DNA from 3 places in the Acidovorax sp. LjRoot117 genome. Region 3 is predicted to be linked to each of the others. Evidence: predicted binding sites of a transcription regulator. Region 3 holds the regulator's gene; each other region holds the start of a gene.
What was found. Region 3 encodes LexA, which represses DNA repair genes until DNA is damaged. Its sites were predicted from a motif close to ACTGTATNNNNATACAGT; they were not measured.
Positions count from the first base shown of each region.

Region 1 (4,519 bases), on a different contig from region 3:
GCCGGCCTGGTGCCCCAGGACTTCCCCCTGGCCCTGCCGTCGGTCAGCGGATATTCGGGCGGCGGCCGCACCATGATCGAGGCGTACGAGGCGGGCACCGCGCCGCTGTTCGAGACCTATGCGCTCACGCTGCAGCACAAGCACCTGCCCGAAATCATGCGCTACACCGGCCTCACGCGCCGGCCGATCTTCGTGCCGTCGGTGGGCAACTTCCGCCAGGGCATGCTGGTGCAGCTGCCACTGCACCTCGACCTGCTGCCGGGCGCGCCCAAGGCCGCTGACCTGCACGACGCACTGGCCGCCCACTACGCCAAAAGCAACACGCCCGAGCAGTGGGTCAGCGTGCTGCCGCCCACCGCGGACGGCAAGCTCGATGCCACCGCGCTCAACGACACCAACAAGCTGGAACTGCGGGTGTTCGCCAATGAAGAGCACCGCCACGCCGTGCTGATCGCCCGCCTGGACAACCTGGGCAAGGGCGCCAGCGGTGCCGCGGTGCAAAACCTCAAGCTGATGCTGGGGCTCTGAGGAGGGGGGGCTGCGCTGGAGCCGCCCCGGTGCTGGCGGCCTCAACTCAAGCCTGCGGCGCCTCGCCGCGCACCACACGCCAGGTGATCTCGCTGGAGAATCCGCGTGTCACCAGAAAGCGCACCTGCTTTGCGCGCTGCTGGGGGTCTTCGGCCACCGCGCCGAATTTGCGCTGCCACACGGCGTGCGCGCGGGCCCATTCGGTGTCTTTCAGCCGGGTGAGCGCTTGTTGCGCCGTGTCGGGGTCGATCCCCTTGGCCTGCAGTTCCTGACGGATGCGGTTGGCGCCCAGGCGGCTTGCGCGCTGGTGCAGCACCGACTCCACCACCCGGGTTTCGCTGATGAAATCGCGGGCCTCCAGGTCGTCCAGCAGCGCGGCCAGGTCCTCGCCCTCCTGCACATGGGGCGCGAGCTTGCGCTGCAGTTCAGCGCGGGAGTGCTCGCGCTGGCTCAGCAGCCGCAGCGCCCGGCCCTTGAGCGACAAAGTCGTGAAGCCCATGGCGGATGGTCGTTGTTATCAAATTCATAGCAGCTACCGCTTGTCAATCAAGCGGTAGCGGGCTATTTTTATCAATAACGGACGCTCACTCCTCGGTGGCGGCCGCGGCCTTGGTCACGGCGGCTGCCTGCAGTGCCACGCCCAGGCCTTCACGCACCTTGTTCTCGATCTCGCGGGCGAGGTCGGGGTTTTCGCGCAGGAACTCGCGGGCGTTGTCGCGGCCCTGGCCGATCTTCTCGCCGTTGTAGGCATACCAGGCGCCCGACTTCTCCACGATCTTGGCCGTCACGCCCATGTCGATGATCTCGCCCTCGCGGCTGATGCCTTCGCCGAACAGGATGTCGAACTCGGCCGTCTTGAAGGGCGGGCTCACCTTGTTCTTGACCACCTTGACCTTGGTTTCGTTGCCGATGGCTTCGTCGCCCTTCTTGATGGTGCCGGTGCGGCGGATGTCCAGGCGCACCGAGGCGTAGAACTTGAGTGCATTGCCGCCGGTGGTGGTTTCGGGGCTGCCGAACATCACGCCGATCTTCATGCGGATCTGGTTGATGAAGATGACCATGCAATTGGTCTTCTTGATCGTGGCCGTGAGCTTGCGCAGCGCCTGGCTCATCAGGCGGGCCTGCAGGCCGGGCAGAGAGTCGCCCATTTCGCCTTCGATTTCGGCCTTGGGCGTGAGGGCTGCGACCGAGTCGATGACGATCAGGTCCACGGCGCCGGAGCGCACCAGGCTGTCCACGATTTCCAGGGCCTGCTCGCCGGTGTCGGGCTGGCTGATGAGCAGGTCGGGCACATGCACACCCAGCTTCTGGGCGTACTGGATGTCCAGCGCGTGCTCGGCGTCGACGAAGGCGCAGGTGCCGCCCTGCTTTTGCATCTCGGAGATGACCTGCAGCGTGAGCGTGGTCTTGCCCGACGATTCCGGGCCGTAGATCTCGACCACCCGGCCGCGGGGCAGGCCGCCCACGCCCAGGGCCACGTCCAGGCCCAGCGAGCCGGTGGACACCACCTGGATGTCTTCGATCACCTCGCCTTCGCCCAGGCGCATGATCGTGCCCTTGCCGAACTGCTTCTCGATCTGGGCGAGCGCGGCGGCCAGCGCCTTGGCCTTTTCGGTGTTTGCGGGGTTGGTGCCTTTGACTGCGACGTCCATGAGAAACTCCTAGGAAAAACAACAGGTTGGATGTGTGTGCGTCCTCTGCGGTTAACCACAGGCTGGATGCTTGAACAGTAGTTTATGCGACCTGTTTCGCCAAAACCAAGCAGTATTTGGTCAGTTTGCCTGACAATCTGGCATGGCCGAAAACTCCCCGTCCAGCCCCACTGCCCACCCCCCGCCAGGGGCTGCCTGGCCCCGCGTCGACGACGGCTGGCGCCAGACCCACCTGGGCCGGCTGCTGGGCCATGCGATGCGCCGCTTCGATGCCCGGGTGCTGCAACTCATGGCGCACAACGTGGAGGTGCCGCTGGCGCTGTCCAACCTGGCGGCGCGCGACCAGGTGACGGCCGCGCATGTGCACATCACCCGCCACCTGGCGCTCCAGGGCGACCGGCTGACCGACCTGGCCCAGCGTGCCGGCATGACCAAGCAGGCCATGGCCAACTTGGTGGACCAGTGCGAAGCCTGGGGCCTGGTCACGCGCGAGGCCGACCTGCTGGACGCCCGCGCCCGGCGCGTGCGCTTCACGGCCAACGGCCTGGCCTGGGTGCAGGCCTTTCGCGACGCCGTCACCCAGGCCGAGGGCGAGTTCCGTGCCGAGGTGGGCCCTGACGTGGCCACGGTGGTGGCCATCGGGCTGGAAGCGTATGCGGGCGGCGATGCGCAGTGGCTGGCCGCCGGCCGCCGCGAGTGAGCCGCGCCGCTGACCACGCGTCCCCCGCAGAGCCCACCTGACCCCGCGCAACGCGACCAGGTCCACCTCGCGCATGGCTGCCGGGGCCCATGCACCGCTGCACTGCTCAAGGCACCGGCAATGCACCCGTGCCCGCGCCCTGCGCCGCAGGCACCGCGGGCGTTGCGCCCGGAGGCTCGGCGCACACCAGCAGCCACTGCAGAAAGCACTGCAGCGCATGCAGCTGCGTGCGGCCCTCGGGGTAGCAGAACCAGTAGCCCATGTCGCTCAGGTAGCCGCCGCGCAGGGGCTGGTCCGCCAAGGGCTCGCGCACCAGCCCCGCGGTGATCTCGTCCTGCACCAGGCAGCGCGGCACCAGCGCCAGCCCCATGCCGGCCATCACCGCGCGGATCATGGTCTGGAACTGGTCGAACTGCGGCCCGGCCAGCGGGTCGATGAGGCCCGCCACCTGGTGCGTTTCGCTCCAGCGCAGCCAGGCGTCGGGCACCGTCACGTGGCGCAGCAGCGTGTGCTGGGCCACGTCGCGGGGGCTTTTCAGCGGCCAGTCGGCCACGCGGGTGCGCGGGGCGATCAGTGCGACGTCGTTGCCGGTCAGGTAGTGGGCATGGGCGCCGGGCCAGTGGCCTTCGCCGAACAGGATGGAGCAGTCGAGCTCGGGCCGCTCGAAGTCGTAGCTGTGCACATAGGGCACGAAGTGCAGCGTGACCTGCGGGTGCTGCTGCTGGAACTGCGGCAGGCGCGGGATGAGCCACTTGGCCCCGAACGTGGGCAGGCTGGACAGGTGCAGCGCGCCGCCGCCGTCATCGCTGGTGATCAGCTCCAGCGTGGCGGCCTCCAGCTGCGCCAGCACCGCGCGCACGGCTTTTTCATAGCGCTCGCCCGCCGGGGTCAGCGACAGGCGCTTGCGGTTGCGCTCGAACAGCGCCACGCCCACCCAGCCCTCCAGCTCCTTGATCTGCTTGCTCACCGCGCTCTGCGTGAGGTGCAGGGCCTCGGCGGCGCGCGAGACCCCGCCGAACCGCGTGACGGTGGAAAACGCCCGCAGCAGGTGCAGGGGCGGTGAAAGGCGGCGCAGGGAGGACATCGTAAGTTCTCACATCATTCCATTCGGGAATGTTATCAGGCATATCCATTGCTTGGTAGGGCTCACCAGTTCATTTAACCTTCAGATTCTTCATAGGAGAACCCCACATGCAACGCCGTCACCTGCTGTCCGCTCTGGCTGCCGTATCTTTCGTTCCTGGAATGTCTATGGCGCAAGAGGGCAAGCCCCTGCGCATCGTCGTGCCCTTCCCGCCCGGGGGCGCCACCGACATCACGGCCCGCAGCCTGCAGGAGTCGCTGGCCCGCATCCTCAAGCAGCCCGTGGTGCTCGACAACCGCGGCGGCGCGGGTGGCTCCATCGGCATGTCCGAAGTGGCGCGCGCCCCGGCCGATGGCCTCACCATCGGCGTGGCGACCCTGTCCACGCACGGCGTGAACCCGGCGGTCTTCAGCAAGCTGCCCTACAACCCCACCAAGGATTTCGTGGGCGTGACCGAGATCGTGAAGGCCCCGGGCGTGATCGTGATCAACCCCACGGTGCTGCCCGTCAAGGACTTCGCCGACCTGGTCAAGTACCTCAAGGCCAACCCCGGCA
Region 1 covers NZ_CAXUPO020000008.1:18,476-22,994, reverse strand. The annotation lists gene argC (N-acetyl-gamma-glutamyl-phosphate reductase) at 1-528, shown strand, start outside; gene recX (recombination regulator RecX) at 575-1,027, opposite strand; gene recA (recombinase RecA) at 1,113-2,180, opposite strand; gene ACSQ3D_RS19145 (MarR family winged helix-turn-helix transcriptional regulator) at 2,323-2,880, shown strand; gene ACSQ3D_RS19140 (LysR substrate-binding domain-containing protein) at 2,987-3,964, opposite strand; gene ACSQ3D_RS19135 (tripartite tricarboxylate transporter substrate binding protein BugE) at 4,072-4,519, shown strand, end outside.
Region 1: a site for LexA is predicted at 2,242-2,259, ahead of recA (recombinase RecA). Genes of this name have one in related genera too.

Region 2 (4,519 bases), on a different contig from region 3:
GCCTTCGCCCGCGTTGTAGGCCGCCAGCGCCAGGTCCAGCCGCTCGGGAAACATGTCGATCAGATAGCGCAGGTAGCGCGTGCCCGCGGGCACGTTCACGGCCGGATCGGCCAGCTTTTTCTCGACCGAGCGTTTGGCGTCGGCACTCACCCCGAAGCGCGTGGCCGTGGCCGGCATCACCTGCATGAGCCCCACCGCACCCTTGGGCGACACGGCGCCCGCGTCGAACCCGGACTCGGTGGCGATCAGCGCCTGCAGCAGTTCGTAGTCGATGTCATGCCGGGCCGCTGCCGCGCGCAGATGGTGCTTCACGCGCTTGTAGTCCGGCGCGATGTCTAAGAAGGCCAGCAGCCGCGCGCCTGCCGGGGGCAGCGCATTCGGCATGGGCGGTGCGCCCGCGGGCACATCGCGCGTGGAGTCGAACTCGTTGCCCTTGAAGAACAGGTGGTAGTTGGCGTCCACCTGCTCCGGCGCGAAGTGCGTCACGCCGCGCGCGTCGACAAAGGCCCACAGGTCGGCGTGGACCGCGCCGTGCGCCAGGCACAGCAGCAGGCCCGCACACGCCAGGCGCAGGCGGTCAGATGTCGATGTCGACCGCATCGCCATGCAGTTCCATCAGCTCGCGGCGCGAGGCGGCTTCACCCTTGCCCATGAGCTTGGTGATCAGTGCCTCGGTCGCGGCGAAGTCCATGTCGCCCAGTTGCACCGGCATCAGCCGGCGGGTGTCGGGGTTGAGCGTGGTTTCCCACAGGTGCTCGGCGTTCATCTCGCCCAAGCCCTTGAATCGGCTGACCTGGCACTTCTCGCGCGCCACGCCGTCCTTGGCGCATTTGTCGAGGATGGCAGTCAGCTCGCCTTCGTCCAGCGCATACATCTTGGCCGCGGGCTTCTTGCCGCGCGCGGGCACGTCCACGCGGAACAGCGGCGGGCGCGCCACGTAGATGTGGCCGGCCTCGATGAGCTTGGGGAAGTGGCGAAAGAACAGCGTGAGCAGCAGCACCTGGATGTGCGAGCCGTCCACGTCGGCGTCCGACAGGATGCAGACCTTGCCGTAGCGCAGGCCCGAAAGGTCGGGCGTGTCGTTGGGCCCGTGCGGGTCCACGCCGATGGCCACCGAGATGTCGTGGATTTCGTTGTTGGCGAACAGGCGGTCGCGCTCGACCTCCCAGGTGTTGAGCACCTTGCCGCGCAGCGGCAGGATGGCCTGGCTTTCCTTGTCGCGGCCCATCTTGGCGCTGCCGCCGGCGGAGTCGCCCTCGACCAGAAACACTTCGTTGTGGGCCAGGTCACGGCTTTCGCAATCAGTCAGCTTGCCGGGCAGCACGGCCACGCCGGAGCCCTTGCGCTTTTCGACCTTCTGGCCGGCCTTCTGGCGGGTCTGCGCGGCCTTGATAGCCAGCTCGGCCAGCTTCTTGCCGTAGTCGACGTGCTGGTTGAGCCACAGCTCGAGCGACGGCCGCACGAAGCCGCTGACCAAACGCACCGCATCGCGCGAGTTGAGCCGCTCCTTGATCTGGCCCTGGAACTGCGGGTCCAGCACCTTGGCACTGAGCACGTAGCTGGCGCGGGCGAACACGTCTTCGGGCAGCAGCTTCACGCCCTTGGGCAGCAGGCTGTGCAGCTCGATGAAGCTCTTGACGGCGTTGAACAAACCGTCGCGCAGGCCGCTTTCGTGCGTGCCGCCAGCGCTGGTGGGGATCAGGTTGACGTAGCTCTCGCGCATGGGCTGGCCGTCTTCGGTGAAGGCCACGCACCACGACGCGCCCTCGCCCTCGGCAAAGCTCTCGTTGTTGCGGTCGGCAAAGCCTTCGCCTTCGAACAGCGGGATCACCGGCTCGCCGTGCAGCGTCTGCATCAGGTAGTCGCGCAGGCCGCCTTTGTACTGCCAGGTTTGCGTGTCGCGGGTCTTCTCGTTGACGAGCTGCACCGTGACGCCCGGCATCAGCACGGCCTTGCTGCGCAGCAGGTGGGTGAGCTCGCCCATGGGCAGCGCGCTCGACTCGAAATATTTGGCATCGGGCCACACCCGAACCGAGGTGCCCTGCTTGCGCTCGCCCACTTCCAGCGCACGCGCCACCAGGGGCTCGATCACGTCGCCGGCAGAAAACACCAGGCGCGCCATCTTGCCTTCGCGGTAGCTGGTGGCCTCCAACCGGGTGGCAAGCGCGTTGGTGACCGACACACCCACACCGTGCAAGCCGCCGGAGAAGCTGTAGGCACCGCCCTTGCCCTTGTCGAACTTGCCGCCCGCATGCAGGCGGGTGAACACCAGCTCGATCACCGGCGCCTTTTCTTCGGGGTGCATGCCGAACGGGATGCCGCGGCCGTCGTCCTCGACGCTCACCGAGCCGTCGGCGTGCAGCGTGACGCGGATCTTCTTGCCGTGGCCGGCCAGGGCTTCGTCGGCGGCGTTGTCCAGCACTTCCTGGATGATGTGCAGCGGGTTGTCGGTGCGGGTGTACATGCCCGGGCGCTGCTTGACGGGCTCCAGGCCCTTGAGCACACGGATGGACCCTTCGGAATATTCACTACTGGTGGACACGGAAGACGGTTTGGCAGACATAGCGGCGGATTGTAGTGCGGCAGCGGGGCAATAGCTGGATGGAAAACCAGTGACGACAGCACTGTCAAAGGCGGTGGTGACGGCCCACGCGGTGCCGGGCCGCGAGAACGGGCCCTGCGTTGAATGAACAGTGGGGCCGTTGGGGCCCGTTGCAACACACAAGGGTACTGCCGTGCTGACGGCGGGGCCGCAACCCCGCTGCCAACTGTATTGGTTACCGGTGTATCAGCGCGTTTCGTGCAATCTGGCTACATTCCTGCGCATGCATATGAATACTCCCAAACTGTCCATGTTCCAGGTGCTGGCCTGCGGCGCGGCCATCGTGACGCTGTCCATGGGCATCCGCCATGGCTTCGGGCTCTGGCTGCTGCCCATCACCCAGGAAATGGGCTGGACGCGCCAGTCGTTCGCGCTGGCCATCGCGATCCAGAACCTGTCCTGGGGCGTGATCGGCATCTTTGCGGGCATGGCGGCCGACCGGTTCGGGGCGTTCCGGGTGCTGATGGGCGGGGCGGTGCTGTACGGCCTGGGCCTGGCGGGCATGGCCCTGTCGCCCACGCCCACGCTGTTTGCACTGACCGCAGGCGTGCTCATCGGCGCCGCGCAGGCCGGCACCACCTACGCCGTGATCTACGGCGTGCTGGGGCGGCAGATTGCGCCGGAGCGCCGGTCCTGGGCCATGGGCGTGGCAGCGGCAGCGGGCTCGTTCGGACAGTTCCTCATGGTGCCGGTGGAGGGCTGGCTGATTGCAGGGCTGGGCTGGCAGCAGGCGCTGCTGGTGCTGTCGATGGCGGTGCTGCTCATCGTGCCGCTGGCCTTCGGCCTGCGCGAGCCGGGCTTCAAGGGAAGCGCCCCGGTCAAGCGCGAGCAGACCATCGTGCAGGCGCTGGGCGAGGCGTTCCGCTACCCGAGCTTCAATTTGCTGATGGCCGGTTACTTCGTCTGCGGGTTCCAGGTGGTGTTCATCGGGGTGCACATGCCCAGCTACCTCAAGGACCACGGCCTGTCGCCGCAGGTGGCCAGCTACGCGCTGGCGCTGATCGGCCTGTTCAACGTGCTGGGCACCTACGTGGCCGGCACGCTGGGCCAGCGCATGCCCAAGCGCTACATCCTGGCCTTCATCTACTTTGCCCGCGCGGTGGTGATCACCGTGTTCCTGATCGTACCGCTGTCGCCGATGTCGGTCTATGTGTTCTCGGCCGTGATGGGCACGCTGTGGCTGTCGACCATTCCACCCACCAACGCCACCATCGCCCAGATCTTCGGCGTGCAGCATCTGTCGATGCTGGGCGGCTTCGTGTTCTTCAGCCACCAGATCGGCAGCTTCCTGGGCGTGTGGCTGGGTGGCTACCTCTATGACGCGACGGGCAGCTACGATATCGTCTGGTACATCGCCATTGGGCTTGGTGTGTTTGCCGGCCTGGTGAACCTGCCCGTCAAGGAAAGCCCCATCGCGCGCAGCACACCCCAACCCGCCTGACCATGACACCACAAGCCGCCGCCCCCACACCCGCGTCCGCCGACGCACCGGCCAAGCCTGCGCGTGCGCTGCGCTGGCTGGCCGGTGCGGTGGCGGTGCTGGCCTGCCTGGCGGTGTTCGGCATGTACACGGCGCCGGACTTCATGGTGATGCTGGCCGACCAGATGTGGGCCTGCTTCTGAGCTGCGCATGCCGGGCCTGCCCCGGGGATTCAAGTCTTTTTGGCTGCTACCGCGCTTCAGACTAGCGCCATCAGCTATTATTTTCATAGCATATGCACGGTCATGAACTGGCGTCCGAATGGGTGCGCCGCTGGAGCCACCTGATCGCCCCTGGCAGCACCGCCCTGGATGTGGCCTGCGGTGCGGGCCGCCACCTGCGCTGGCTGCGCGGCCTGGGCCACGCGGTGGTGGGCGTGGACCGCTCGGTTGAGGCCTTGGCAGCCTGCGAGGGGCTCGGCGAGTTGCTGCTGGCGG
Region 2 covers NZ_CAXUPO020000010.1:53,097-57,615, reverse strand. The annotation lists gene ACSQ3D_RS21445 (lytic transglycosylase domain-containing protein) at 1-600, opposite strand, end outside; gene ACSQ3D_RS21440 (DNA topoisomerase IV subunit B) at 578-2,563, opposite strand; gene ACSQ3D_RS21435 (MFS transporter) at 2,826-4,043, shown strand; gene ACSQ3D_RS21430 (hypothetical protein) at 4,046-4,225, shown strand; gene ACSQ3D_RS21425 (class I SAM-dependent methyltransferase) at 4,318-4,519, shown strand, end outside.
Region 2: a site for LexA is predicted at 2,597-2,614, ahead of ACSQ3D_RS21440 (DNA topoisomerase IV subunit B). Genes of this name have one in related genera too.

Region 3 (4,519 bases):
TACAGGTAGGCGATCCAGCGGCCACACACCACCACGGCCAGCCAGATGACGGTGGAGACCAGCATCTGCACCTTGGCCACGCCGTCCAGGCGTGCCAGCGAACCCCGGCCATGGAACCACGCCGCGTTGCAACCCGCAAGCATTAACAACAGCATCTTCAAGGTGAATGCGCGGCTGCTGAGCAGTTCGGCGGGCTGGGTGGCGAACATCAGCAGGCCCGAGGCCGCAGCCAGCAGGAAGCCGCACAAGGCCACCGACAGACTCAGCCGGGCCAGGTCCTTGACCGGCAATGCGGCGCCGCGGCCGAACACCCGCAGCTCCAGCAGCACCAGATTGCCCAGCAGCAGTGCAATGCCGACGATGTGGATCACCTCCAGCGCCGGGTAGGCCCAGGCGTGGGTCTTGAGGGAGGCAAAGAACATGGCCGCGGCGCCTGGGACTTATAGTGTGTTGTGGACTGCTCGGCCGCGCATCAATGCGAGAGCAGGTCCAGCATCAGCGAGATGCGCGCCTTGACGGGCGAAAGCCCCCGCGAATCCGGCAGGGCATCGCCCGGCTTGGGCAGCACCTGGCCTTCGGGGCAGCGGGTGGAGCGCACCACGCGCACGCCCACATCCTGCGCCTTGAGCAGCGCGGCCTCGAGCGCATGGTGGATCGTGCCGTTGCCGGTACAGGCCACCACCAGGCCCTGCACGCCATCGCGCACCAGCGCGTCCACGATGGCGCCGCTTGCACCTGCATGGTTCAGGAGGATCTCGACCCGCGGCCACACGGCGGCATTCGCTATCTTTTCAATAGCTAATGGCGCTTTCTCAGCGTGCGCCAGAGGCCAATCCTGCACCAGGCGGACCCGGCCCTCCTCCACCCACCCCAGCGGCCCGGCGTCGCCGGAGCTGAATGCATGGACGCGGTACGGATGCACCTTCTGCACATGGCGCGCGCCATGCACCTCACCCGCCGCCACCGACACCACGCCCTGCGCGCCCTGCGTGGTGGCCACGGCCACCGCGTCCAGCAGGTTCTGCGGGCCATCGGGGGTGAGCGCGCTGGCCGGGCGCATGGCGCACGTCAGCACCACGGGCTTGGACCGCGCATCCAGAACCAGGCTCAGAAACCACGCGGTTTCCTCCAGCGTGTCGGTACCGTGGGTGATGACCACGCCCTGCACGGCGGCGTCCTGCAACAGCTGCGCGCAGCGCACGGCCAGCGCCTGCCACACCGACATGTCCATGTCCTTGCTGTCGAGCTGGGCCACCTGCTCGGCCTGCAGGGTGGCGCCGCCGGCTGCCAGGGTCAGCCCCGGCACGGCGGCCAGCAGCTGCTCAACGCCCACCTGGGCGGCCGTGTAGCCGATGTTGTCGCCGGCCTGGGCCGAGGTGCCCGCGATGGTTCCACCTGTGCCCAAAACCACAATTTTTTGCCCACTCACTTGCGTACTCCGAAAAACTGGTGAAAAATACAGTTACTGGATTAAAAAACAGTTGTTCGCCACTGTAGCGTCTCCACCGGAAACCACCATGCTCGACAACCCGAAACTGACCGCCCGCCAGCAGCAGATCCTGGACCTCATCCAGACCGCCATCGCCCGTACCGGCGCGCCCCCCACCCGCGCAGAAATCGCGGCCGAGCTGGGCTTCAAGTCGGCCAACGCCGCCGAAGAGCACCTGCAAGCGCTGGCCCGCAAAGGCGTGATCGAGCTGGTCAGCGGCACATCCCGCGGAATCCGTCTGCGCAGCGACACGGTGCGCTCCATCAATGCAGCACGCGGCAGCCAGTTCAGCCTGCCCATCCCGGGCCTGTCTCAGCTGGTGCTGCCGCTCATCGGCCGCGTGGCGGCGGGCTCGCCGATTCTCGCGCAAGAACATGTCGACCAGACCTACAGCGTGGAAAACAGCCTGTTCCAGCACAAGCCCGACTACCTGCTCAAGGTGCGCGGCATGTCCATGCGCGACGCCGGCATCATGGACGGCGACCTGCTGGCCGTGCAGTCCACCCGTGAGGCACGCAACGGCCAGATCATCGTGGCCCGCCTGGGCGAGGACGTCACCGTCAAGCGCCTGCGCCGCACGGCCACCGCCATCGAGCTGCTGCCTGAGAACCCCGACTACCCCGTCATCGTGGTCCAGCCTGGCGAGCCCTTTGAAATCGAAGGCCTGGCCGTCGGCTTGATCCGCAACACCATGCTCATGTAGAGCCCCCTGCCTGGCCGCGCCGCAGGTGGCGGGCGTTTGGTGTACCGGCACAACGTCGGTACGCCAGCCCTGCGGTGCCGGTTGTCATTGCAATCCTGCCTATGTCCAACCCCCGACTTTCGGAGTTTTCACATGGGAATTGCCTTGTCCACCCTGTCCGCCGCCTTGCCCCATTCGCTGCAGAAGCTGTCGCGCTGGCTGCACAACCTCGTCCGCCTGGACGAAGCCCCACGCGCTGGCGCCCCGGCTTCATCACCACCTGCCAGCGCCAACCCGCCGGGCGAGCATGGCACGCCGGGCCATGGCGGGCCTGCCGGCGACCAGCGCAGCGCTGGGTCGCCCCGCCTGCGCCCTTTGCGGGGCAACTGGCCCTTCACCGTCCAGCCGGCTCCACCCGAGCCCAAAGCATCCGCCGCCCGCACCTCCGTGGCGGCCAACCGGTCGTTTCTGTCTGCACCCTGCGGCAGCAGCCGTGATGCATTCATGGCGTCCATCGCATCCAGCGCGCTGCCCCCACGGCCCGTGCCGGCCGTGCGCAAGGTATCCCACGCCAGCGGCCGCCTGGTGATCGCAGGCCGCATGGCCGACGTGTGTGCAGAACTCGACCGCATGGCTGCGTGCGAGGCGCTCCAAGCGTAGAAAGATCATCGCTGCCCAGGCCGGCGGGTGGCGGCTGGCGGCCGGCGCGCCGGTGCTGCACCGGCCTTGGGCTTGCAACCCGCACAGGGTGCTGCAAACAGTGCCGTCGCGACGCGGCGTGCTGTGAGCACTGGCACCAAAAAACGCTGACAACACCTGCTTCGTGGCCACGGTCGGCTCTGCTGCACTCGCCAGACTTGCGCAGCCCATCCACTCCGTGCGGCTGCGGCAGCCGCCGCGACAATCCGTCACCAAAAGCTGGCGTTTTGGGCCGCCCGAAGACCTGCCAGTGCAGTGCGGCGCTGCGTGCCAAGGCACAATGTCGGGATGAACATCGTGATTCTCGACGACTACCAGGATGCAGTGCGCAAGCTCCATTGCGCCTCTCGGCTCGACGCATACACAGCCAAGGTCTACACCAACACCGTCAAGGGGCTGGGCCAACTTTCCGTCAGACTCAAGGATGCAGACATCATCGTCCTGGTCCGCGAGCGCACGCAGATCACGCGGCAGTTGGTGGAAAAGCTCCCCCGGCTCAAGCTGATTGCGCAGACCGGCAAGGTCGGCAGCCACGTGGACGTGGCCGCCTGCACCGAACGCGGCATCGCCGTGGCAGAGGGCATCGGCTCGCCGGTGGCTCCTGCAGAACTGACATGGTCGCTGGTGATGGCCGCCATGCGCAGGCTGCCGCAGTACATCTCCAACCTCAAGCACGGCGCCTGGCAGCAGTCGGGCCTCAAAGCGGCCTCCATGCCGCCCAACTTCGGGCTGGGCAATGTGCTGCGCGGCAAGACGCTCGGTGTCTGGGGCTACGGCCGCATCGGCCAGCTGGTGGCGGGCTATGGGCGCGCTTTCGGCATGAACGTCCGCATCTGGGGCCGCGAAGCGTCGCGTGCGCAGGCCCTGACGGACGGCTACCAGGCAGCCACCACGCGGGAAGAATTCTTCGCGCAGTGCGATGTGATCTCGCTGCACCTGCGCCTGAACGATGAGACACGCGGCATCGTTTCGCTGGAAGACCTGTCCTGCATGAAGCCCACAGCCCTGCTGGTCAACACCTCCCGCGCGGAGCTGATCGAGCCTGATGCCCTGATTGCCGCACTCAACCGCGGCCGCCCTGGCATGGCAGCGGTCGACGTTTTCGAAAGCGAGCCCATATTGCAAGGCCATGCCCTGCTGCGGCTCGAGAACTGCATCTGCACGCCGCACATCGGTTATGTGGAGCAGGACAGCTACGAGCTGTACTTCGGCGCTGCGTTCGACAACGTGGTGAATTTCATCAAGGGCACGCCCACCAATATCGTGAATCCCGGATCGCTGCAGGTGCGCCGCTGAGGCTTTGGTGCGCGCCCTGTTCGGTAGACGGGTGACCAGGGTCGCACCCAGGCGGCCTCTGACCGGCCCCACACTGAATCTCCAGCCTTGACCGGTCGCGGTGCAAGCCCGCATACCGGGATCATCACCGGGCCTGCATTGCGCCGCCAGGCATCGGGCATCGATCAGTGCCGCACACGGACACACCACCCATAAAAAAGGCTTCCATGAAGGAAGCCTTTTTTGCGCCTGCCGGTGCAGCACTGAATGCTGCACCAGACAGAGAAGGGAAGCCGCTCTGAATTACAGAGGCGTCTTCTTGCCGTCCTTGTAGTTGTACAAGGTGATGGCGGGGTTCTTCATTTCGCCATTGG
Region 3 covers NZ_CAXUPO020000018.1:71,709-76,227, reverse strand. The annotation lists gene ACSQ3D_RS27025 (hypothetical protein) at 1-422, opposite strand, end outside; gene ACSQ3D_RS27020 (asparaginase) at 473-1,405, opposite strand; gene lexA (transcriptional repressor LexA) at 1,518-2,192, shown strand; gene ACSQ3D_RS27010 (hypothetical protein) at 2,325-2,831, shown strand; gene ACSQ3D_RS27005 (D-2-hydroxyacid dehydrogenase family protein) at 3,159-4,166, shown strand; gene ACSQ3D_RS27000 (branched-chain amino acid ABC transporter substrate-binding protein) at 4,449-4,519, opposite strand, start outside.